Regions from separate parts of the Fodinibius alkaliphilus genome, predicted to be linked through region 2. Evidence: riboswitches for the same ligand, from Rfam matches in the RefSeq annotation. Region 2 holds a riboswitch; each other region holds the start of a gene.
What was found. A riboswitch is a leader RNA that binds a small molecule or an ion and turns the genes downstream of it on or off. The one in region 2 is predicted to bind cobalamin.

Region 1: it holds a riboswitch for cobalamin, as region 2 does, so the genes downstream of both, AAFH98_RS12980 (ABC transporter substrate-binding protein) here and AAFH98_RS01940 (ribonucleotide-diphosphate reductase subunit beta) in region 2, are expected to answer to the same signal.
Region 3: it holds a riboswitch for cobalamin, as region 2 does, so the genes downstream of both, AAFH98_RS12965 (TonB-dependent receptor plug domain-containing protein) here and AAFH98_RS01940 (ribonucleotide-diphosphate reductase subunit beta) in region 2, are expected to answer to the same signal.

The regions. Positions count from the first base shown of each region.
Region 1 is NZ_JBCFYD010000002.1:1,291,110-1,299,619, reverse strand. Features, by position in the region: gene AAFH98_RS13000 (efflux RND transporter permease subunit) at 1-153, opposite strand, end outside; gene AAFH98_RS12995 (efflux RND transporter permease subunit) at 172-3,456, opposite strand; gene AAFH98_RS12990 (efflux RND transporter periplasmic adaptor subunit) at 3,491-4,546, opposite strand; gene AAFH98_RS12985 (amidase) at 4,772-6,436, opposite strand; cobalamin riboswitch at 6,595-6,827, shown strand; gene AAFH98_RS12980 (ABC transporter substrate-binding protein) at 6,854-8,047, shown strand; gene AAFH98_RS12975 (iron ABC transporter permease) at 8,047-8,510, shown strand, end outside.
Region 2 is NZ_JBCFYD010000001.1:444,150-452,659, reverse strand. Features, by position in the region: gene ahcY (adenosylhomocysteinase) at 1-199, shown strand, start outside; gene gldC (gliding motility protein GldC) at 340-675, shown strand; gene amrB (AmmeMemoRadiSam system protein B) at 771-2,012, opposite strand; gene nth (endonuclease III) at 2,142-2,849, opposite strand; gene AAFH98_RS01945 (spinster family MFS transporter) at 2,984-4,264, shown strand; cobalamin riboswitch at 4,344-4,535, shown strand; gene AAFH98_RS01940 (ribonucleotide-diphosphate reductase subunit beta) at 4,671-5,657, shown strand; gene AAFH98_RS01935 (ribonucleoside-diphosphate reductase subunit alpha) at 5,771-8,200, shown strand; gene AAFH98_RS01930 (acyl-CoA thioesterase) at 8,286-8,510, shown strand, end outside.
Region 3 is NZ_JBCFYD010000002.1:1,282,469-1,290,978, forward strand. Features, by position in the region: gene AAFH98_RS12950 (vitamin B12-dependent ribonucleotide reductase) at 1-3,302, opposite strand, end outside; gene AAFH98_RS12955 (hypothetical protein) at 3,408-3,662, shown strand; gene AAFH98_RS12960 (YncE family protein) at 3,694-4,773, opposite strand; gene AAFH98_RS12965 (TonB-dependent receptor plug domain-containing protein) at 4,783-6,714, opposite strand; cobalamin riboswitch at 6,751-6,961, opposite strand; gene AAFH98_RS12970 (ABC transporter ATP-binding protein) at 7,004-8,032, opposite strand; gene AAFH98_RS12975 (iron ABC transporter permease) at 8,032-8,510, opposite strand, start outside.

The sequences.
Region 1 (8,510 bases), on a different contig from region 2:
ATAAGGTAGGGTAACGTAGGCGCCCGGGAATGAGATGTCTGGAAAATACTCCAGTGGTACCATTCTACTGGCGATAGTGCCGATTATTACAAAACTTATAAATACCATTATCGTGGTAACCGGTCGGCGTAACGAAAGATCTGTAAATTTCATAGCTGTAGGCCCTCCGTTTTAACTGTTAGATTGATCAAGTGCCGGTTTCCGTTTGTACACCTTGCGGTCCATGATGGCATACATTGTCGGTATTACGATCAAAGTGAGCAGGGTTGAGACAATAAGTCCGGCAATTACAGTGATAGCCATTGGAGCCCGCAATTCGGCTCCGTCACCAAATCCTATAGCAAGTGGCAACAGGCCGAGTGCTGTGGTAAGCGTTGTCATAACGATGGGGCGCAAACGCGATTTTCCACCTTCTAATATCGCTTTAATCTTGCTCATTCCACGCTCACGATACTGGTTGATAAGGTCGATGAGCACGATGGCATTATTCACCACAATACCAGCCAGGAGAATTAACCCAATAAATACTACAACGCTAATGGTTGAACCCGTAATCCATAAGCCAAGTATGGCACCTACCAAGGCCAGTGGGATGGTAAATAAGATGATGAATGGGTGGAGCAGCGATTCAAACTGTGAGGCCATCACCAAGTAGACCAAAAAGACGGCCAGTGACAGGGCGAATAGGAGTGATTGGAAAGAATCCGCCATCTCCTCATTTTGGCCAGTAATTTGTGCTTGAGTGCCAGTCGGGATAGCTGTTTGGCTAATAAGTTGTTCAATCTCTTCAGCGGCTGTGGCCAAATCACCATAATTTAGATTAGCTGACACAATAGCAACGCGTTGTTGGGCAACGCGACGTATTTCACTCGGGCCAGTAGCCACTTCGATGTTAGCAATACTGGATAACGGAATAGGTGCTTCACTGTTGGGGTTAATGATAATATTCTGGATATCCTCGACCGACGAGCGATCTTGCTCCTGAGAACGTACCAATACATCAATCTTTTGGTCTCTCCACGAATAGCGCGTCGCTACATCTCCACGAACTTTATTGACAATCAAATCAGCTACCTCATGGACTTGTAACCCAAGAGAAGCCGCCTTGGGACGATCAAATGTAATTTGGATTTCGGGATTGCCTTGTTCCATGGTAGATTTTACATCGGCAAAACGATCATTGGACGACATCTTTTGGAGAACCTCATCGCTCACTTTTTTCAAGTTTTCGAGATCATACCCAGCAACTTCCACCTCGATAGGTGTTTTAAACGTAAACAGTGCCGGGCGGGAAAATTTATATTGTAAACCCGGAATGCGCTGTAAATCTGTGCGCAATTCATTCATCGTTTGTTCCTCAAGTGCCCGATCGGCGCCCGATACCAACGAAACGTTGAGTTCACCCCAGTTTTCACCTCCTTGATTGGGGTTAGCATCCATCTGGTTACCGGTACCCGCAACGGCAAAGGTTGTGTTAATTTGGTTCACATCGTTAGCAGCTTGTTGAACATACTGCATCGCTTTATCAGTTTGCTCAATGGGTGTTCCCGGAGGCAAATTAAATTCCACATTGAATTCACCTTGAGACAGGGAGGGGATAAGTTCCATTCCCAATTGAGGTACAAGCATCAGCGATCCCAGCAGACTTAAGAAGGCGAATGAGATTACAGCAAAACGGTGGCGAAGCGACCAGCGAAGGGCATTGGGATATTTGTCTTCAAGGGTTGAAAACCAGTTCTCGAATCCATTCAATACGGGATTAAGAACAAACATAATGCCTTTGCCAATACCGGAAGTTACTTTCGAACCAATGCTAATGATATAGCTGGGGGCTGTTTCAAAAATGAATAAGCGGGCTGCCCTCATCCATTTACCTACTTTGGTTTTAGGTTCTTTAAGTTTCGGTTTTTCTACTTTTGATTTTTCTCGTCCTGCCAACGAGGAAAGCATAGGAATCAATGTGATAGCCACAACGAGGGAGGCCAGCAGGGAAAAGGTAACTGTCAATGCCTGATCGCGGAAAAGCTGTCCGGCAATGCCATGTACAAAAACGAGGGGAAAGAATACGGCAATGGTCGTAAGAGTTGAAGCAACCACGGCCATACCTACTTCTCCCGCTCCATCACTGGCAGCTTTAAGAGGATTTTTCCCCATTTCACGGTGCCGAGCAATATTTTCAAGCACTACAATGGAGTTATCCACCAGCAGTCCAATGCCCAGTGCAATACCCCCCAGTGACATAATATTGAGGGTGATATCATTACCATACATCAAATTAAAGGTGGCAATAACGGAGACCGGAATTGACAGTGAAATAATAACCGTAGCCCACAAATTGCGCAAAAACAAGAAGAGGATGATAATTGCTAATATACCTCCGATAATACCCGCATCTACCACTTCATCAACCGCAGAAGAAATAAAAGTTGACTGATCAAATACTTTTTGCATAGCCATGCCTTCAGGCAAACGCTCCGATAAGTTGTTCATCTGTGCCTCAACGTTGTTCGCTACATTTACCGTGTTGGCATCACCTTCTTTGTAGATCGCTATTTCTACGGCCTCTTGACCATTTAGGCGTGTGATGGCTTCTCGCTCTTTATATCCCTGCGTGATTTCCGCCAAATCTTTTAAGTATACAGGGTTCCCACCTTGGCTGCTTACTACCACATTTCGGATATCATCAACTGATTTAAACTGATTGAGTGTCCGAACCAGGTATTGTTGTGAACCTTCTTCGAGACGTCCGCCCGAGAGATTTACATTTTCGGCTCCCAATACTTGGTTAATACGTTCAATGGGAACACCAAGATGTGATAACCGATCCTGATTAATATTAACCTGGATTTCTTCCTCCAGCCCGCCGCTAATCTTAATTGAAGCTACCCCCAATGCCGATTGTAAATCTTTTTTCAGTTGCTCATCGGCATATCTACGCAGCTTTTTCAACGTATTAACTTGGCTAATATCTTGTTCATCTTGTAAGCTGGCAAAGTCGACATCCGATGATTGTTGCCTATCATCCTTGAGATAAAAAGCGTATCGCATAATAGGGTCGAGGCTGGGATCGAAACGTAGGATTACGGGCCGGCCTACTTCAAGGGGTAGCTGCAGGGCATCTAACTTTTCGCGCACATCAATACTGGCAAAATCCATGTCGGTACCCCAGGCAAATTCTAAGGTAACATCCGATTGACCAGAACGAGAGATAGAGCGAACCTCCTGTACATTCTTAACCACTCCCAACGCTTCTTCAATGGGTTTGCTTACCAGGTTTTCAACCTCAGCGGGAGCAGCGCCCTCAAAATCCGTACGCACGGTTAGGGTTGGATAGCTGAGCTCTGGCAGTAAATTGATGTTTAGTCGACTCAGTGAAACCATCCCAAAGAGAATGATGCCAATCGTAAACATGGCGATGGTTACCTTTCGGCGAATGGAGAAGTCAATTAATTTCATAGTAGATCCCCGTTAGATAAAATATGCTTATGTGTTATAAGGATATGATTTCAACCATTGCACTGTCTTGCAGGCTGCTTTGACCAATGGTGACCACCGTATCAGACGGAGCCAGCCCTTCGATTATTTCAATATTATTACCATTTGCGTAGCCAGTTCGAATATTTTTTCGATAAGCAAGATTATTCTTGATGACGTACACACTATTTATTCCATCTTCACTGATCACAGCATTCTTTGGAATAGTCAAAGCATTCTGACGAGTATCATAGACGATTTGAACGCGACCAAACATCCCGGGTTTGAGTTGTTTGGTTTCATCTTTTACAGAAACTGTTACCTCAAATGTTCCTGTTTGGGGATCGACAACGGGACTTACTCGAAGTACTTGCCCTTCAAACGTTTTGTTTTTGATGGCGTCTACCTGGATTAATGCTTGTTGACCCTTCTTGATTTTGGACATTTCGTGTTCAGGTACTTTAAGGATGGCAAGAATAGGATCGAAGTCTGTGATTTCGAACACCTCCTGATCCGTATTAATCATGTTACCGGCTTTAATAAGTCGATCAGAAATAACCCCACTGATGGGAGCACGAATTTTTGAATTCTTTATTTTTAGCTGTGCCAGCTCATATTCCGATTTCTGTGCTTCATACTCATATTTTGCATTTTCAAATTCTTGGGCACTAATTAAATTCTTGTTAAATAGTTCTTCCTTCCTATTCAGTTCATTTAACAATCTATCCATAGTAGCTTTCGCCCGTTGTGCTTCCAGTTCCAGCTGCTCATCTTCCAACTCGGCTAATATCTCATTGGTATCCACAAAGTCGCCTTCCTCAACGTGAAGTTTCTTTACAATGCCTCGAACTTTGGATACCACCATGGCTTCATCTTGTGCTTCCAGGGTTGCTGTACTTGAATAGTAAGCAGAAATATCCCCGTTTGAGGCTTTAGCAACTTCTACCGGAATAGCAGCAGTAGAATCTTTGTCAGAAACATTTTTTGATTGTGACTCAGAACCACAAGAAACCGTAAAAATGGTGAGGCTAAATGCTAAACCTAAAACAACCCAACCTGTAAAAGATTTCATATCAATAATCACTTTTTGAACCGTTATTATTTTTGAGAACTATTTGTTTTTCCACTACGTTTTGAATCTCAAAAATGTTACGATGTTTTTTATAGGAGGGAGATTGGACCGACAACTTGATTGCAGGATAGAAGCCTGAAAATGCTAATTATACGTTAGTAAGGAATAAAATAAGGCTGCATGATTGAAATCATACAGCCTGAAAATTGATCAAAAAAAATATAATTAGTTATTAAAATATTCGGGATGCTTTGTATGAAAATCTGTAGACTGCTGATATTGCTGGGAAATTCCCAATAGGGTTCCCTCGTCAAAAAGATCACCAATAAATGTGATGCTCGTAGGTTGACCTTCACCCGTAAAACCATTCGGAACGATCACAGAGGGATGTCCCGTAAGGTTGGTAAGCAGTAGATTATTTCCGCCGTACGTAGGGGATACATACAGATCGACTTCCTGCATCACCGAATCCATTTTTTGGATAAGTACTTGGCGGGCTCTGTTGGCCTGAATGTATTCCACGGCTGGTATAAACCGGGCTGATCGGAATAGATTTGGCCAGGCAGATTTTCCTTGCCGGCGCATTTCATCATCACGGTCAGAGAGTGTAAGTTGGTCAAAAGCAGTGGCGCCCTCGGCCGTTAGAATAAAGCTGAGATCACCAACAGGGTAGTCGGGCAATTCAACAGGAGTGAGTTCTGCTCCTAATTCTTTAAGTTTTGCCAAGGTAAGACTATCGCGACTTCGGTTCTCATAATCGCTGTGAAATGCTGATTCCAGGTAACCAATTTTAAGCGAACTGAGGTCAGTATCTGGCTGATAGTTAAACGGAAGGTTATATACTGTTTGGTCCTTGCCATCGGGACCACGAATGGCATCAAAGACGATCGCGGCATCTTCAACCGAGCGGGTAATAGGGCCGACTTTATCCATGCTCCAACTTAACGCCATAGCCCCGTGTCGGCTCACGCGACCGAAAGTAGGGCGGAGTCCCGTAGTTCCGGTTCTGTTAGATGGGGAGATAATAGATCCCCAGGTTTCGGTACCGATTGCAAAGGGAAACAGGCCGGCTGAGGTCCCCGCCGCTGATCCTGCTGACGAACCGCTTGAACCCTGTTCTAAATTCCACGGATTTTTTGTTGTGCCGCCAAACCAGACATCCCCATAGGCCAGTGCCCCGAGCGTAGTTTTGGCAATGAGTATGGCTCCGGCTTCTTCCAGTTTTTTTGCTACAGTGGCCGTTTCATTTCGCACTTGATCTTTATAGGGAGCCGCGCCCCATGTTGTCTTGTACTCCTTAACGGCAAAAAGATCCTTCAGTCCATACGGAATACCATGCAGCGGGCCGCGATAATTGCCGTTTGTGATCTCCTGATCCATTTTTTGTGCCTGCTGTAACGCGAGTTCTTCGGTAACCGTTACAACAGCTTCAAGGGTATCATCGTATTGTTCAATTCGTTCCAGAAAAAACTTCGTCAGTTCTACAGAAGTAATTTTTTGCTGCTGGATAAGAGAAGCTAACTCTGGTATGGAATAAAAAGCCAAATCGGATTTTGTTTTGGGAAGATCAATATCCGCTGGAATATCCCAGTCATTGGGTTGTTGTGTTTTGTCAAAAGTTTTATCCGAAGGTACGGGATTGAAGTTCAGGGCAGGAGGGACACTGTTATCTAATTTGAGATCCCTGATGTTTTGGTAAGAATTTCGATAATTTTGTAATTCAGTGATCATCGAATCTTTTTCTGCTTGAGTAAACTCAATGCCGATGAGTTTGGAAGCTTCTTCAACGACTTGCGAGGTGATTTCACTATCCAGGATATGAATAGCGGTAAAGGCCAGTATAAATCCCAAAGACAATCCGAAAAGAAGCGTACGATAGCGTTTAATCATGACAACATAATTTGTGAGTGGTTAAATCTTAAAATAGCAGAGTCACGCAAAAATAATAGCGATATTACATGCTTTAAATATTTGAGGCGTAATTTCAGGAATTTCAAAATTGGCTTCTGATTGCTAATACCGTTATTATCAGACATCGCAAAAATTTTACTTACTGATTCAATATCAGGTCTGCATCATTCATGATGGTGCAGTTAAAACGGGAATCCGGTGCTTTTCCTGCTCATTCGGGAGAAAAATCCGGAGCAGTCCCCGCTGCTGTAAGCTCCAACAGCTTTTGACCCTTCAAAACCACTGTTCCGCCCGGAAGGCTTTCGGACGGAACGGGAAGGTTGCCAAAAGTGGAGTAAGCCAGAAGACCTGCCGGTATTGATGACGGGAAAAGCTTTCGGGAGAAAAGCTCAATCCATGATTAATAAACGATTTTTTTATCTCTGTGCAGCGGCATTTTTATTGGGATGGTTCGTGCTGTTTTCATTTTTGGGAGGCTGTCAATCGAATCATAATAAAGATGCTGATTCTCAATCTGATGCCAAAGACCTTTCAGTCCAGTTTTCTGATTCGGTGCATGCCGATTATGCAGAAGGATTTCGCATTACCTATCAGGATGATCATAAGCTGCTGGAAATTTTAAAACCGTTTCAGGACCGAGTGGATACGCTTCGTTACTCGTTGGTGCCACGAGAGATCGTTGATGAGGTTGAGGTTGAAAATACGACTGAAATACCCATCCCCATAAAAAGCTTGTTGGCAACGTCTACAACACATATTGCCTTGGTTGAAATGCTTGATGCTGTTGATGTGATTACGGGAATGGCTGGGGCAGACTATGTTTATAATGAAGATATTCGGAAGGGGATCGGGTCTGGCGATATTGCCAGTTTGCCGCAGGGGGAACTCAACAAAGAGGCGGTGCTGGCTATGGGGCCCGATTTGCTTATGGTATCGGGTGGACAGTCTTCTGATTTTGATAATATTCGGATGCTGATGGATTCAGATATCAATGTGATGGTAAACTCTGAGTGGTTGGAAACGACCCCACTGGGTAAGGCTGAGTGGGTGAAAGTATTGGCGGCCTTGTTGAATAAAGAGACGCTGACGAATAAAAAATTTAATGCGGTTGCTGATAAATATAATCGCCTTCAATCAAAGGTTGATGGCGTTGGGGAAAAGCCGATGGTAATCAACAATATGCCATATAAAGGGGCTTGGTTTGTTTCGGGGGGACAGAGTTTTACGGCGCAGTTTTTACGGGATGCAGGAGCTGATTACCCATGGTACGACTCGGATGAAACGGGAGGGTTGCGAAAGAGTTTTGAGGTAGTTTATGAAATTGGGTTAGAAGCCGATATCTGGATCCATCCCGGGGCAGCAGAATCGAAAGAAGATGTTCTGGCAAAGGATTCTCGCTTCAAGGATTTTAAAGCGTTTAAAACGGGAGAAATTTATAATAATAACAGGAGAATGAGTCTGTCGGGTGGCAATGATTTTTGGGAGTCGGGCGTCGTGCATCCGGAAATTGTGTTGGCCGATTTGATCAAGATTTTTCATCCACAATTATTGCCCGACCACAAGCTTCATTACTATCAAAAAATTGATTGATGAACCGTACCGCTGATATAACGCCACAGCATAAGACGGGGATTAAGCCACTTTATTTTGTGCTATTATTGGTGGCTTTGACGGGATTATTTCTCGTCAACCTCGCTTTGGGATCGGTTGATATTCCGGTAAAAGATATAGTGCATATTTTGTTGGGAGGAGAGTCTACAGCTGATGCCTGGCAAAAAATTATTATAAATATTCGCATTCCCCGGGCTGTAACTGCAATTTTTGCCGGTTGCGCGCTTTCGGTTGGGGGGCTGTTGATGCAGACGCTTTTTCGCAACCCGCTGGCTGGTCCCTCGGTCTTAGGCATTACGGCTGGAGCAAGCTTAGGGGTAGCGATTGTGATGTTGGCAGGAGGAACGATCACCAGCATTTTTGCCATACAGCAATTGTCGGCCATGGGCAGTTGGGTCATTGTTATTGCAGCCAGTTTGGGTTCAGCAGCAGTGTTGCTGTT
Region 2 (8,510 bases):
AGCACAGATTGCACTCTGGAATCGTCCAGAAGATTTCAATCTGGAAGTAAGTGTACTTCCTAAAGATCTGGATGAAAAGGTCGCACGTCTGCACCTTAAGAAAATTGGTGTGGAGCTTGATGAGCTTTCTGATGAGCAGGCTGAATATATTGACGTTCCCAAAGAGGGACCGTATAAGCCTGACCATTATCGCTATTAATTTTCGATAGCAGTTTGTAATTTTGGCCTCATTCATTTTGCGATGGATGAGGCTTTTTTATTTGAGAATGGAAATGAAATTAATGTGTTACCCTGCCCCGAAAGTTTTCGGAATCAGGATCTAAAAAAGGTAGTTGATTTATGGCTGATAACAAGAAAGAAATTAGCATTACTGTAGAACTCGACGATAATAACGTCCCCGAAAAAATAGATTGGAATGCCACTGATAAAGAAGGCGAAGGCATTGCCAACTGCAAGGCAATGTTGTTATCGATGTGGGATCCTGAACAGCAGGATACGCTGCGATTGGATCTGTGGACAAAAGAAATGACGAAAGAAGAAATGAAAATTTTCTTTCATCAAACATTGGTAACTATGGCTGATACCTTAGAGAATTCTACCGAAGAAGAAGGTATGGCCGAAGATATGCGGGACTTTACGTCTTACTTTGCTGAAAAAATGGAAATAGTGGATTAATAGACCGCAGGTGACACCGATTAGGCGGATTCTCACAGCGAAAAGGGATGATTTTACTATCGGTGCTTATTAGCTGCATCCGTAGAAGCTGTGCTCTATTGATAAAGAATGGATCCGAAAGTTACAGCGCTGTCTCGTTCACGCTCATCCCAAAGATCGTAGCTTAAAATATCACCCTTTAGGTCTGGCATGGATTGCAAAAAGGTATAAAGCGGCGGAAATCCACAAATACGGTATGGATCATAGCCCTCTTTCATTAATGTGAGCATGGATTCACGGTCATTGTTAGAACCGTAGTCTAAAAACTTGTTGTCAAAATGTTCTACATCGTCAAACATCGTTTGGGCTGGTGATTCATCTCCAAACTTTTTGCCAAAATGAGCAAGGTCACCGCTGATCAGAAAAAAGGTTTCTTCATCATCTCCAAAACGTTTTTGAAGCAGGTTAGAAAAGTTGTCCAGCTGTTTTCCAAGCTGACCCTCTTTCATGTAATACAGGTCATCAAACCCGCGTACCACGAAAGGCACAATTTCGTAATTGTGATTCCAGAGATAGCTTAAAAAGAGCAGGTGCAGTTCGATGCTGTGCTCCATACGATGTGCACGATCATGGAATGAGATTCCTAAGTCAGAGGCGGAACGTGGGAGTTCTTCAATGGCTTCTTGATCTCGGGGAATTGTTCCCAATGGCATTTTAAAGTCTTTATCAACCAGAATGAAAGGGGCATTTTGATAAAGGTCGGGATAAAGTCCAGCATAGTGCGAAGTTGCCAGAATAATCACACGCTTGGGTTTTAAGTTCCGGATGGGCGCAAACGCTTTTACGTAACTATCTAAAGCTACGCGCGGATCGATGTGTGGTGCATAAAGTGCCTTGGCAGAGCTCGCAGGGCTAATATTTTCAGCATGTTTGGCAAAAGCCTCGTCCAAGTAATGTTGTAACTCCTCGGCATCAGCCGGGTACGAACCGCCGGCAGTTACGGATTTGTGGATGTCAGCTGACTCATAATCTGCTTCGACTTTTTCGGCATGGTTTCCAAAATAGGCAGAATCCAAAACCCGGTTTTGGTCCAATAGTTGAATAAAATCAAGCAGATCATCTTTACCTATCCCATTCCCCAAATGAGATTCTAAGTCGTTAATACTTTTCTGACCATCGAACAGTGAAAGAAGTTGTTGGGCTTCGCGCTTCAACGCAAAATCAGGGGTGGTATATCCCCGTTGATCATGAAAGTAGAGGAGCGCGGTTCCGTTGTCTTGTACAGGGATAATCTGCAAGTCACGACGTAGCGGTGGGATAGGATCAATTTTAGAACTAAATAGCTTTTCTTCACTCATGAGTAGGTAGTTTTTGGAATACCGTGTCATCCTGAATTTATTTCAGGATCTGCCATTTTAGTTATCTCAAGAGATGCTGCAACCCCGAAAGGTCGGAACACGGCAAAGTTCAGCATGATATTTTGATTATTATTCTTTCCGCATCGCCTGGCATTCACAATGGATTCCATAATTTTCACAGAGCGGATGATCGGGCGGCTCAGAAATACGAGCTTTACAGGCATTACGTCCGTGGTGAATCATCAGGTGCGATAAGTTTGTCCAGTGCTCACGTGGAAATAGTGCCATCAGATCGCGCTCAATTTTGTCGGTATTTTTTTCGTGCTCAGTAAGTCCATACCGGTTGGAAAAACGCCGCACGTGGGTATCTACGACTACACCTACATTGATATTAAATGCATTGCCCAGTACTACATTAGCTGTTTTGCGAGCAACGCCATAAAATTCGAGCAGGTCATCAATATTTTGTGGAATCTCTCCATCATGTTTTTCTACAATAGTTTGCGAAGATTGCTTGAGGGCTTTGGCTTTGTTGCGATAAAATCCGGTGGAACGAACCAACTCCTCCAGCTCTTGGATGGGAGCCTCGGCCATGGCTTCGGGCGTTGGGTAAGCCTCGAACAGATCCGGCGTAACCTTATTTACCCGAACATCGGTGCACTGTGCACTTAGGATAGTAGCACACAAGAGTTCAAATGGATTTCGGTGATCAAGCGCGCAATGGGGGTTGGGATAATGTTTGTAAAGTTGATCTAAAATTTCTTGGGCTCGTGCCTTTTCTTCGTCAGTTTTCTCGGGGAGTTTGGGAAGATCTTCGTACTGCTTGGTTTTGGCCATGTGTGATAGATGTCCTCGGTTTAGAATACTGTATTATGGGATTGCTGGTAGTGTAATTCCAGCTTATTTAAGGTGGAAATCAACAATTAAATTACCCTACCTTTAGCTTCACTAAATAAAGGAAAACTTAAGGAATGTCGCTACCAAAACAGAAAGCCAAAGAACTCATTTCCTCTCCCTATGCCTGGTTGGTACTGGGATTGTTAACACTTATCTACATTTCCAGCTTTGTGGATCGCCAGATCATTGCTGTGCTGGCGCCAAGTATTCAGGATGCACTATCGCTCAGTAATTTCCAAGTCGGCATTCTCTACGGAACAGCTTTTTCGTTTATTTATGCGCTGTGCGGTATCCCAATGGGGCGATTGGCAGATATCTATTCCCGTAAGCTCATGATTATTGCTGGATTGGTGGTGTGGAGCCTGATGACGATTGTCAGTGGATTTGCTACCTCGCTTACGTTTTTGATTGTTGCCCGTTTTTTTGTGGGGATCAGCCAGTCGGCATTAAGTCCAGCGGTTTATTCCCTGCTTTCGGATTATTTTAAACCCGAACAGCGGGGGACGGTCTTTTCCATTTATGCGGCCGGAATTTTTCTGGGGATTGGAATTTCATTTTTAGTGGGGGGGAGTATTGCTCAGGCCTATGACTGGCGCACTTCGCTGATATCAGTGGGAGCGCCCGGACTATTAATAGCTGTTGTAGCTTGGGTTGTGATCAAAGAGTTTCCCAGAGGAATTACCGAATCTCCCAAGAATAAGCGATATGATACCGAACAGTCATTTGGTGATGTGGTTCGGTACATCATCCGAAAAAAAACCGTACGCTACCATTTTCTGGGCTTCTCTTTTATGGCCTTTACGGGCTACACTATATTAGGGTTTGTGGGTAAAGTATTGACTGATATTCATGGGGCTGGATCGTTAATTCCGCAATATGGATGGTTTATGATGGCAACGGGACTTAGCGTAATGGCATCAGGTAAAGCAGCTGACTGGCTGGCACAAAAGTTTGAGGCTTCCTATCGATTTGTACCGGGCGTAGTAGCCGCGTTAGCTTGTTTGCCGTTCTATTATTTTGGGTTATTTGCTGAATCCGCGATGGTGGCACTGATCCTGATTGGATTGGCAAATATTATCTCATCATCATACAACGGCATTGCAGCAGCAATTTTGCAGTACTTGGTAAAGCCGAATATGCGAGCACTGGCCAGTGGCTTGTATTTATTTGTAATTAGTGTAGTGGGGTTTGGTATTGGGCCGCCTCTTACCGGTTGGTTGATGGATACAATTTTTACCGGTGATTATGGTACGGCCAAGGCATTGATGACGGTGTTCAGCTTTTGCGGGGTACTGGCAACAATCTTTTTCTGGTTGGCCATGCAACATTATACTCAGGATGAGGAGATAGAATAGCTGTTTTCAATACCAATTGTGGAAAACCCTGGCTATTTGTGGAAAAGTAGTCATTGACAATGAGAGCGGTAGCTGTTTTCTTAAAAATAGATTTGAAGGTGTCCCGACAGCTGTCGGGATGAAAAGGGAATCCGGTGGAAAGCCGGAACTGTTCCCGCAACTGTAATCCGCAATATTCTTTGTAGCAACCACTGTCTCAGCCCAAACGAGATGGGAAGGTGCAAAGAGTTGGTCGGTAAGTCAGGAGACCTGCCTTTAAATCAAGTAAACGAGGCCTTCGGGAGTTAGGGCGTTGTTGAAAGGCAGGTATGGAATATCCGACTTTCACTACTGTTCCTATTTGATGTCTGCCTTATCAACGTTTTAGCATCCCTCCTCATAATTGCAAGCTAAAACGGAGACCTTTATGCCTACAAAATTAATTGGACGTACTTCGGTGCGTGATAATATCAAACTGAGCGAAGACCCTTCTTATCCCATTTTTAAAGAACTGTACGAGAAACAGAAAAAAGTGGTGTGGTTCCCCGAGGAGCTGAATATCCAGCAGGATGCCCTCGACTATCATTCACTTACCGACGATGAAAAAGAATTGTTCGATACAGCGGTGGGCTATTTTTGTTCGTCGGAGCTACTGGTGCAAAATGTGTTGGTCAATTCTTTTTTTCCGCTGTTGACTGATCCGCATGCGAAGATGAGTTTCAGTACACAGCTTTTTATGGAAAATATACACAGCGATTTCTTTGAAATTGTGCTGCAATCGTTCGGGCTGGATAGAGAGAAAATGTACGATGTGGCTTTCGACGATCCCATACTGCGAAAAAAACAGAACCTTATTGTCGATGAGATCGACAAAATTAGTCACGGGAAAATTAATCCTGAAACCCTCAAAGGGCAAAAGCAGGTACTCCGAGCTATTCTGCTCAACAACATTATCCTTGAAGGGATTTTCTTCTACTCTTCTTTTGCCCATTTCTTTGCACTCAAAGATATGGCAAAAATGAAAAATGTGGTCTCAGGGGTAGAGCTGGTACTCATCGATGAGTCGCTTCACCTGCAAAACGGTATTGAAGCCATCCTGATTATGCTGGACGAAAACCCAGAAATTGTTGAGGATACCGAATATGTGCAGGACATCCGCAATGTGATTTTGGAAGGAACCTCACTCGAAATTGAATACGTGAAGCACCAGTTCGGGGACCGGACAATTCTGGGTATTTCATCGGGGGAAATGGAGCGTTATCTCAAATACATAACCGACCGCCGGCTGCAAGAGCTTGGTTTTCAGCAGGAGTTCCATATCAATGAAAACCCACTGCGATTTCTGCAGAAAGAAGACGTTAAAAAGCTGATCAACTTTTTCGAAGTCTCATCTACTGAATACACAAACTATTAACAGTTATGTCATTCTCCGTGTCATCCCGAACCTGTTTCGGGATCCATTGCAAGAGATGCTGAAACAAGTTCAGTATGACATAGAGCCTAATTACGAATAAACCTACCAATGCCATGAAACGAACAGTTATAAAACGCGACGGAACAGAAGAACCTTTCCGAACTCAAAAAATTATTAACGCCATCTTTGAAATTATCCAGGGACTGGAGGTTGAAGATGATTACGAAATCGTCTTCAAAATCATGAAAGAGCTTGATCTCAAAGTTCCCGAACGGGTTACTACCGAGGAGCTTGACCAGCTTGTGCTAAAAGCTATTGAGCAGCTTATCCCCAAGCATCCTGTTTACGATACGCTGGCCACTCGGCAGCTGTTGAAAATAGTGGACAAAGATATCAACCGGCGATTGGATCATTTTCGGGATTATTTGGCCCAAGGGTTTGAAGAAAATTTGCTGGATGAGAACCTTAAAGAGTTTGATTTTGAGCTATTAGCAGAGAGCTTAAATTTTAACCGTGATGGCTTGCTTGGGTATTTTGGGCTAACTACCCTTAAAGATCGTTACTTGATGCGAGATCGAGATGACCAACTTTTAGAGAAGCCGCAATGGTTTTTCATGCGGGTGGCTATGGGAATTGGGAATTCCAATGAAGAAGTTGTGAAGGTTTACAATAAACTTTCAAAACTGGAATACTTGCACTCTACGCCTACGTTGTTTAACTCTGGTACGACTACTTCCCAGTATTCATCATGCTATGTGAGCGTTATTGACGATTCGCTGGATTCTATTATGGACAAAGCCCGCGAAACGGCTTTCTTGGCAAAGTATGCCGGTGGCGTGGGTACGGATGTTACCCGAATTCGGGCAACGGGTTCAAATATTAAATCGTTGAATGCACCCTCGTCAGGGGCTATCCCGTTCATTAAAATTTTTGATACATTAGTAAATTCTATTCAGCAAGGCGGGCGCCGCAGGAGTTCTCAGGTGATGTCTATGCAACCGTGGCATCTCGATATTGATGGATTCCTGGACCTGCGCGAAACTACGGGAAACGCGTATTTTCGGACGCCGTCGCTGAATACCAGTCTTTGGATGCCCGACGAAATGATGCGTCGCATCAAGGATGGAGAGCCATTGTACTTTTTTGATCCCGGGGAATGTCCCGAGTTGGTGGATGCCGTAGGTGATGATTTTAAGAAAAAGTATGAAAAGCGTATTGAGCAGGCCGAGGATGGGGATTTAAAGCAATATGACAAGCGTGATAGCAAAAATTTCTTCAAAAAATACCTCTTCAAATTAGCCAAAACGGGTCATCCATGGCTGATATTCAAAGACGAACACAATCGTCATAATCCGTGCCCCAAGTATAGTGTAATCAATAGTTCGAATCTCTGTACCGAAATTTCTATTCCCAACAGTTCCGATTCTACAGCAGTGTGTACGCTGGCATCGGTTAATTTGTCGAAGCATCTAACGGATGATCAAAGCGATATTGATTGGGATAAATTTGAAGATACGTTAGAGACGATGACACGCGGACTCGATAATGTGCTCGATAAGAATTTTTACCCCTCTCAGCCGGCCGAAAAAAATACCATGGATTTACGTCCGCTGGGCATTGGTCTCATGGGATTTGCCGAAGCTCTGGTTGATCTGGGCATTCCTTATGATTCTGAAGAAGCCGTTATCCTGGCTCGAAAAATCGGTTCTTTTATGCGAAAAATAACGTATCGTACCTCTCAACAATTGGCTGATGAGCGTGGTGCTTTTGAACACTATAAGGAGATGAAAGAAGCGGGTAATCCTTATGATTACAAACCGCGACGCAATGCAGTGTTGTTAGCTATTGCGCCCACGGCTTCAATCTCTATCATATCGGGTACGACCTCATCTATCGACAGCTATTTTAGTAACCTTTATTCACGAGATACTCTTTCTGGCAAGCATATTGTTATTAATCGTCAGCTCATTGAGGATCTCGAAGAAAAAGGGTATTGGAGCGACGAGATGGCTCAGAAAATAAAAGTGAATAATGGCTCGGTACAACCCATTCAGGAGCTGGATGGTGTGATTAACAAAGATCTGTATAAAACGGCTTATGAAATTCATCCTGAGCGACAAATCGATATCGCTGCAGCGTTTCAGGAATCTATCGATCAGTCTGTTTCTAAATCACTCTATATTGCTGAGCGGATGCGCGATGATATGGAGGAGTTTTATCTGTATGCATGGGAGAAAAAACTAAAATCCACGTACTACTGCTTTATCGACAAAGTGGTAAAAGGGGAGAAATATACCGAAGAGGTCAATAAGCGGGGGTCCCGTAAAGGGTTTGGCGCGGCTTCTGGTAGTGGATCCTCAAATGGGACATCGTCGCATGCAGAAAAAGAGGGGCATAAAGAAGTCAGTGATCATGAAGATCTGGAAGCCAAAGCGCGCGAAAAATTTGGGGATGACGTTGTCGAAGAGGCGCTCAATGCCCAAGATGCTGATTCATGTCCGACCGATCCGATGTTACGCAGAATTTGTCCAGCCTGTGAATAGGTTTGGCAACTCCGGTAGCGATGTCGTCAACAGTGACGACATCGCTCTTTTTTATTTCTAAGTCAAAACGCCATAGTATATTGTTATGACATTATCTGATCGAAAAGAACGTTCTCGTACCCAAATGGTGAAAGCCGTTTTTCCTAACACGACGAACCACTATGATACTCTTTTTGGTGGTACCGCTCTTCAGTGGATGGATGAGACAGCTTTTATTACGGCTACGCGTTTTAGCCGTCAAAAAATGGTAACTGTTTCATCCGAACGTATTGATTTTACCGAATCCATTCCCGCTGGAAAGCTGGTGGAA
Region 3 (8,510 bases), on a different contig from region 2:
GCCAAATCATCTCGACCGAGATACGTAACAGCAAGCTCACGGAAAATATAATCAATCACCGAAGTCGTCATTTTCACATGCGGACTTCCGCTAACGGTTCCACTGGGCTCAAACTTGGTAAATGTAAAGGCATCAACGAACTCTTCGAGCGGTACACCGTGCTGCAAGCCAAGTGAAATTGCAATGGCAAAACAGTTCGTGAGGCTACGGAACGCAGCTCCTTCACGGTGCATATCCAAGAAGATTTCACCAAGTTGGCCGTTTTCGTATTCACCTGTTCGCAAGTATACACTCTGTCCGCCAATCTTCACCTTTTGAGTATAACCGTTTCGACGACTTGGAAGGCGTTTGCGATCAGCTACGTATTTGTGGACAATACGCTCAGCCGTTTCCACAACTTTGTCTTGCTGTGCCTTCGTTTCCTCGTCCAGATCTTCTTCATCCAGATCTTCAAACACATCACTCAGGCTATTCAATGGTTGACTCAACTTAGAGCCATCACGATACAACGCATTCGCCTTCAGCATCAGCTCCCAGGAATCCATATAAGCATCCTTAAAGTCCTCAACTGTTGCCTCATTAGGCAAGTTAATAGTCTTAGAAATGGCACCCGATACGAACGGTTGCGCGGCTGCCATCATCCGAATATGTCCCTTTGGCTTAATGTAGCGCGTACCAATACGTCCACAACGATTTGCACAGTCAAATACTGGCAAATGCTCGTCTTTTAGGTGCGGAGCACCCTCTACTGTCATCGTACCACATACGTAATCATTAGCCTCCTGTATCTCCTCTTTGGAAAACCCAAGATGCTTAAGGACATCAAACTGTGGATTACCCAACTGTTCATCAGAAATGTCGAGTACTTCCTTGCAGAAATCTTCGCCAAGGGTCCACTGGTTGAAGGCAAACTTGACTTCAAAACTACTTGGCAGCGCTTCTTCAATGGCTTCAAGCTGTTTGTCACCAAAACCTTTTTCGCGGAGACTTTCCTCGTTGATATGTGGGCAGCCGTCCAACGAACCATGTCCTTTAGCGTAATTAATAATTTCCTCACGTTCCTTGGGACTATATCCAAGATTTTGCAGCGCTTTGGGCACACATTGGTTAATAATCTTAAAGTGTCCACCGCCAGCAAGTTTCTTAAACTTCACCAGAGCAAAATCTGGTTCAATTCCCGTGGTATCACAATCCATCACCAAACCAATGGTACCGGTTGGTGCAATCACCGTAACCTGCGCATTACGATAGCCATGCTTCTCACCCATCTTTACGGCTTCATCAGAATCTTTTCGCGCCGCCTTCAACAAGTTATCGGGACATTCATTGGCATCAATGCCCATCGGCTTCACGGTGAGATCTTCATACTCTTCGGGATCTGCATTATAGGCCGCACGTTTGTGGTTACGGACTACTTTCAGCATCGGCTCTTTATTTGCCTCAAACCGCTCAAACGTTCCAAGATCCTCAGCCATCTCGGCACTGGTCTTGTACGCATTCATGTGGATAATACTCATCAATCCACCGGCAATAGCACATCCCTCATCGCTGTCATACGGAACGCCCTGTACCATCAGTGCAGCACCCAGGTTGGCAAAGCCAAGTCCAAGCGTACGGTACTTGTAGGAAAGGTCGGCAATTTCTTTGGATGGGAACTGAGCCATCAATACTGATATTTCCAGCACCACCGTCCAAATTCGCGACGCATTTCGTAGCGATTCCACATCAAATTCCTGGCACTCATCCGTCTTGAAATACTTCATCAAGTTGAGTGACGCAAGATTGCAGGCTGTATTATCTAAGAACATATACTCTGAGCACGGATTACTACCGTTAATCGGTCCGTCGTTGGGACATGTATGCCACTCATTAATTGTATCGTGATACTGTGCTCCCGGATCGGCGCAAGCCCATGCGGCATTAGCAATATCATCCCAAAGTTCACGGGCTGGCATCGACTTGCACGGCTTGGGCTCACGTCCTTCCTCGGCCGCTTTCCGCTTTTCTGTTCTCCAGTACAGATCCCATTCGCCGTCTTCTTTTACGGCCTTCATAAACTTATTGGGGATACGAACAGAGTTATTCGAATTTTGTCCACTTACCGTACGATAGGCCTCAGAATCCCAATCCGTATCATAGGTTTCAAATTCCAGATCAGTAAACCCTTGCTCTGCCAGCTGAACCACACGCTCTATATAGTTGAGTGGAACCTGATCTTGCTTGGCTTCTTTTATTGCTCGGCCAAGCTCTTTGTTCTTAACAGGATCACGACTGACGGCACCGTTGAAAGTACGGCCATCAATCTCAACCGGCTTGTTACACAACTTAATAATTTTCTTGAGATGTTTCTCCAGTACCTTCGATCCGGTAACCATAGAAGCGACTTTTCGCTCCTCTTTCACCTTCCAATTGATATACTCCTCAATATCAGGATGGTCCAGATCAAGCGTAACCATCTTGGCAGCACGTCGTGTGGTACCACCAGACTTAATAGCGCCGGCGGCTTTATCACCAATTTTGAGGAAACTCATCAATCCGGAAGAACGTCCGCCACCACTCAATGGCTCACCTTCACCGCGGACCTTCGAAAAGTTACTACCCGTGCCGGATCCATATTTAAAGAGGCGTGCTTCACGAACCCACAAATCCATAATACCGCCCTCGTTTACGAGGTTGTCATCAATACTCTGGATAAAGCAAGCATGCGGCTGTGGATGCGAATACGCATCTTCGGACTTGGTCAATTCGCCTGTTTTGCCATCAACATAATAGTGTCCTTGGGATGGTCCGTTAATTCCATAGGCCCAATGTAAACCGGTATTAAACCACTGGGGACTATTAGGTGCAGCCATCTGATTGGCAAGCATATAACGGAGCTCATCATAAAATACTTTTGCAGCCTCTTCAGAATCGAAATAATCGTGTTTCCAACCCCAATACGTCCAACAACCTGCCAGACGATGGAATACCTGGCGACTGTCGTACTCTCCGCCATAAAAATCATCCTCGTCAATACCTTCTTTTTTCATGGCTTTTTCGTCAGCCTCTGAACGCTGAAGCCATTCCGGCACCCCTTTTTCTTTTACCTTTTTCGTAATCTGAGGCACACCGGCTTTACGGAAATACTTTTGAGCAATTACATCGGTTGATACCTGCGACCAACTTTCAGGTACAATTAGCTCGTCCATCTTAAAAACAATCGAACCATCGGGATTTTTAATTTCCGACTTTCGACTGACAAAGTTCATATCTCCGTATGGGCTGTCCCACTTCTCTTGTGTATAAAAACGTGAAAATTTCATATAGCTAACTCCGGTTTATTTAAAAAATTATATCAATTTGGTAGGTACTGAAAAGCAGTAATGATGTCTCTTTATTCCATCAATTAAATATAATGGACTGGTACTTTGGAGCAAGTCAAAAAGGCAAAAACTTTTCCACAAAAAGCCAGAGTTATCCACATTGAAAACGGGTTGGGAGAATATTTTTTCGAAAAATCCAGCCGTATTTTAAAACGGGTTGTGGATAACTTTAAATTTACCTTGATAAGCAGTTACAACGAAGAGAAATCAAGACTTGGCCAAATACTCAAACCAATAGACAAAATAAAAAAACACAGTACTCTTTTGATGATAAAGAGCACTGTGTCTGATATAATTTAAAATCCAATCTTAAATTAAAATTGAACTCTCCTTAATTTTCGTTGACAAAATGAAATCCATTGGGCGCTATACCTGCTGCAAACGAATCTACAGCTGCTCCTTCTAAATCATAAAGCAATGCTTGGCCCGGCTGGCTATATCCATTACTCTGCCCAACATAAATGCGCTGTTCAGGACCCAAATAACCAATGGCATTAAATGCTCGATCAATCAATTTATCATCCGAAAGAGTAACATCGTTCATGTCAATCATTGAAATGCCATTATTGAGCAAATATCCCCGCGCATCTTCAATGTTAAGTGCTAACCGGTATTTATATCCCGATGAAGCAACGATATCATCCGATTCTATAAAGTTTAGGATTTGCCCGGTTTGTCCATCCAAAAGGTAAATACTGCCAGGGACATCTTCAGTAGATTCATCATAGGAAACCCGTCCATTACAGACTATCCAAATGCGGTCTTCATTGTCAACAACCATCTGGCTGGGACCAGTTCCCACTTCGATGGTCTGTTCTACCGAATTGGATTCTGCATCAATGATCGAAATCGTATTTCCATAACCGGAACCATTGTTGGTAACATAGATCTGATCACCAACACGAACAATGTCACGCGGAGAGTTACCCACACCTATACGCTGGCCAGTCTCTTCCATGGATGACAAATCAAGAACAGAAATACTGTCAATATCAGCTTGATAGTCAAGCGTAGTAGCAAAAGCAGTTTCATCATCAATAACTTCAATGGCCGTTGGAGAAACCGACATTTCAATGGTGCCAAGGCTTTCCATACTTTCTTTGTCAACGACCTCAATTTTATTGGCCGAATTTATGACCAAATACATACGATCACCATCTACATGGGCAGATTGAATGATACCTGCAAGCGGACGGTTGTTGGCATCTTCAAATGCATTTTTAAGGCTACTTTTATCAGCAGGATCGTAACTGGTAACTGAACCGTTGCCATCACTAAAATTCCCCTCGTTGGTCACATACACCGAGGTGGTTTCCAGTGGATCTGGTTCGGGAGATGTACTGTTGTCATCACCGCAGGATACGGTGAAAATTGTAATTGCAAATAAATAAAGTAGATAACGTTTAAACATACGAGTTAATTAGAATTGATATGTTGCTGTGAGTGAAAAAGTAAAATTTCGCTGTGGCATTGGATACCACTGTACGACTTCATAATCCTGGTCAAAAATATTTTTTACACTGGAGCGGGCCTCTATTAGTAATCCAAAAAATTCTTGTTGAAACTGGAGAGTAGCATCCACTACCTGGTATGGATCAAGTGAGGCACTCAGCTCTTCGGTATCAGTAGTATATCGGCGACCCATCCAACGGTATTGCAGCAAGCCGCTCAACTTATTTCTTTGTAAACGCAGAGAAGCATTATATTTCCATTTGGGCACGTATCGCATCTGATGTCCAACGGCGTTATCACCCGAAAAACGCGGCTCTGTTATCTCTGTGTTTGTTAAGCTGATAGATTGCCGCAACTGAAGCTGGATGCCTGGTCCAAAATGAATACTGTTTTCCAATTTCCCTTCAATGCCCTGGGTAGTAATTTGATCAATGTTCAGCGGGGAGTATCGTCCATTATTATCCGGATACCATCGGATACCATGATCTATCTGACTATAAAAGCCGGTTACTTCTAACGACGAAAAAGTAGCCCTATAAGGAGTCCATACTACGCCGGCTTCTCCACTGTTACTTCGCTCGGCATCCAAGTCTGCATTCCCTCCACTACCCCAATAAAGAGCATTAAATGTTGGGGGATTAAAATCTTTGCTTAGTTGCCCCCTCAGAAATAGTTTATTGTTTAGAACCTCGTAATTTAATCCAAGCGAGGGGCTCAGTACGGTTCCAAAATCATTATATGCATCAACACGCAGAGCAGGATAGATGCGAAAACGATCCTTGAAAAGAACCACTTCCGGATTGAAAAGCACACTTACCTGACGGCGACTATGGTCCTCATCATAATTAGTACTCTCACTACCGGTCAGCGAACCGCTTAGTTCTCCCTTCAACAAAATAGATTCATTAAACGGAGTAGAGCCATCGGCACTAACCATCCATCGCCGATACGAACTATAGCTTTCAGTATTTATATCGGAATCAAAATAATTGAGCTCTACTCTGTCAACATAATTTTTCACTGTAATATCGGTCTCTCCCCACTCCCGCTGATAGGTACTTAACCAGCGCAGTGAACGATCTTCCTGCCGAGCCTGGGTATTGTTTAGAATAGTACCGGGAATTTGATTGTCGCTGTCTGCAAACCAAATCGTGGATTCCCAAGAGTCGTATTCCGATTCATGAGCCACAGTCGCCATAACCTGCTCTTGCTCACTCCTATTATGATCACGCCGTTCCTCCCGATTATAGGCTCGATTGTAATACTGATAATCATTTTCGGCGTGATCTACCCGACTACGAACCGAAAAATTCCACCCCTTGGATTGGTATTGTCCCTTCATCGACGTCTGCCACTGTCCATATGAGCCAATCCCCTGTTGAAAAGACGCTCTGTTACCGCTTTCCCAATCCGATGAAAGATACAATGCCCCTGCTAAACTACCGCCACCAAAGGCCGTGCTGGGTGTACCGGAACTCACCTGGATATTTGAAAACATATCAGCTGATAATAATGATAAATCGGACTGCCCGAGCATCACATTGTTGATAGGAATACCCTCCCAAAGCACCTGAATTTGTTCGGACGAAAGTCCTCGCTGCGAAGCATTCGAAAACGAACCCGGGCCGTTCTTTTTAATAAAAAGAGAAGACTCAGACGCTAACAGTTCGCCAATATTCTGGTTTTCAAACAGACTGATGAGAGTAGAATCAATAAAGGTAATACTGGTAGGCTGATGGTTCAATGGCTGTTGAATGCGGGTGGCAGTGACCGTAATCTCATCAAATGACAGTGTATCAGCCACATAGGTTTGTTGAGCGTAAGATACACTGCTAAAAAAAGCCATAAATACTGTAAGATACAGTACTCTATGGCAAGCCATAGAATTTGTAGTAGTCATTATAATCTTCTTAAAACTTTAACTCCCGAAAGTTTCTCGAAATAGAATTGATTGGCAGGTCTCCTGGCTTTTCCAGTTGTCTAACCTTCCCATTCCTAATAGACGGAATAGTGGCATAAAAGATTTGAGACAACATTTAAATGGAATCACAGTTGCGGGTACAGCTTCCGATTTTCCCGAATACTCGGGAGCACGAAATTCCCTTTTCACCCCATTTTCATGGGGAACCGATCACTATTTCAAAGAGCGTTATAAAAGTATGGGCTTTCGGTTTAAAATAAAAACCGTTTTATGATAATTTTTGTCGCAGTATATTTAACAACTCTTTTATAGAACTACAGGTAATGTCCCAACTTCCATTTGTGAGTTCCCACTGAAATTCATTTTGGGAAGATATAATATTAATCTTCAATTTTGTGCCATTCGATTTTTTCACTTGATAGCCTTCCCGCTCCAAGGCGCGCCGCGTCCAAAATACCCCAACCGTATCCCCCGTAAGATAAATCGGTTTCTTTGCAGGCTGATGCAACTGAAACGATCCCGTACTGCGATCAAAGTCAAAACTATCACGTTCAAAAACCGATTCAAAAGTACCCTCAAGTACCAGATCTTCAGGTGTTCCCGTAATAACTTCTCCCTGTCTGTTGATAAGCCATAACGTATCAGCAGCTTTTAACGCCAGATCCAACTCATGCGTTGAAAGTAGAATACCTTTATTTGTATCATGTGCTAACCTCCGAAGCAAACGGATAATTTCGACACGATTAGGCAGATCCAAGTGTGCTGTAGGTTCATCTAAAAGCACAGCTGGCGTATCTTGTGCCAAAGCACGGGCAATCATTACCTTTTGGCGTTCCCCATCACTTAGATGCAATACATCGCGACCGACAAATTCTTCAATACCTGCAGATGCAATCGCCCATTCTACAATTTCTTCATCTTTTTTATTTAGCGATCCAAACCAACCGGTGTAGGGAGATCTTCCAAAAGCCACCAACTCGTAGACACTGATATTTCCAATGGTAATACGGTCGGTCAATACGGTACTTACTTTCCGGGCGACGTGTTTATTGGCATACTGGTTTAGCTGGTGCCCTTCTAAAATAACATCCCCATTAAGCGGACGATGCAACCCTGAAAGCGTTCTTATGAGCGTAGATTTGCCCGATCCATTTGGACCCAACAGGCAAATAATTTCCCCTCTTTGCATAGCCACATTTATCCGTGATGCTACAACCGTAGCCAACTTCCGACGTCCTTTGGCCGGAAAACCAATATCCAGATCTTGGGTCGATATAATAGGCTGACTATTACTCATTAAAAAGAGGCCTGTAGGTTTTTACGCTGTATAATAACCCAAATCACAACTGGGGAACCCACCATTGAAGTAACCGCACTAATCGGTAGTGTAGTTGTTGATCCAGGGACCTGAGCAATAATATCACACCCCAGCAACAGGATAGCTCCCATTAGAAGCGTGGCGGGAATAAGTACCCGGTGATCATTAGTGCCCATAAGTGAACGAGTAAGGTGAGGCACAGCAATTCCCACAAAACCAATGGGACCACAAAAAGCGGTTATACCACCGGCCAACAAGCTGGTGCTCACAATAATCCAAATACGAGATCCCGTTACTGATAATCCCATGCTGCGGGCATAATTTTCGCCCAGCAGCAAGCCATTCAATGGTTTAGATAAAGCCATGGCAATCCCACCGCCAATCAGGGAGACAACAGCCAATATCCAGAGTTGATCGAGCGGCACGCCTCCCAAACTGCCAAAGGTCCAAATCAAGT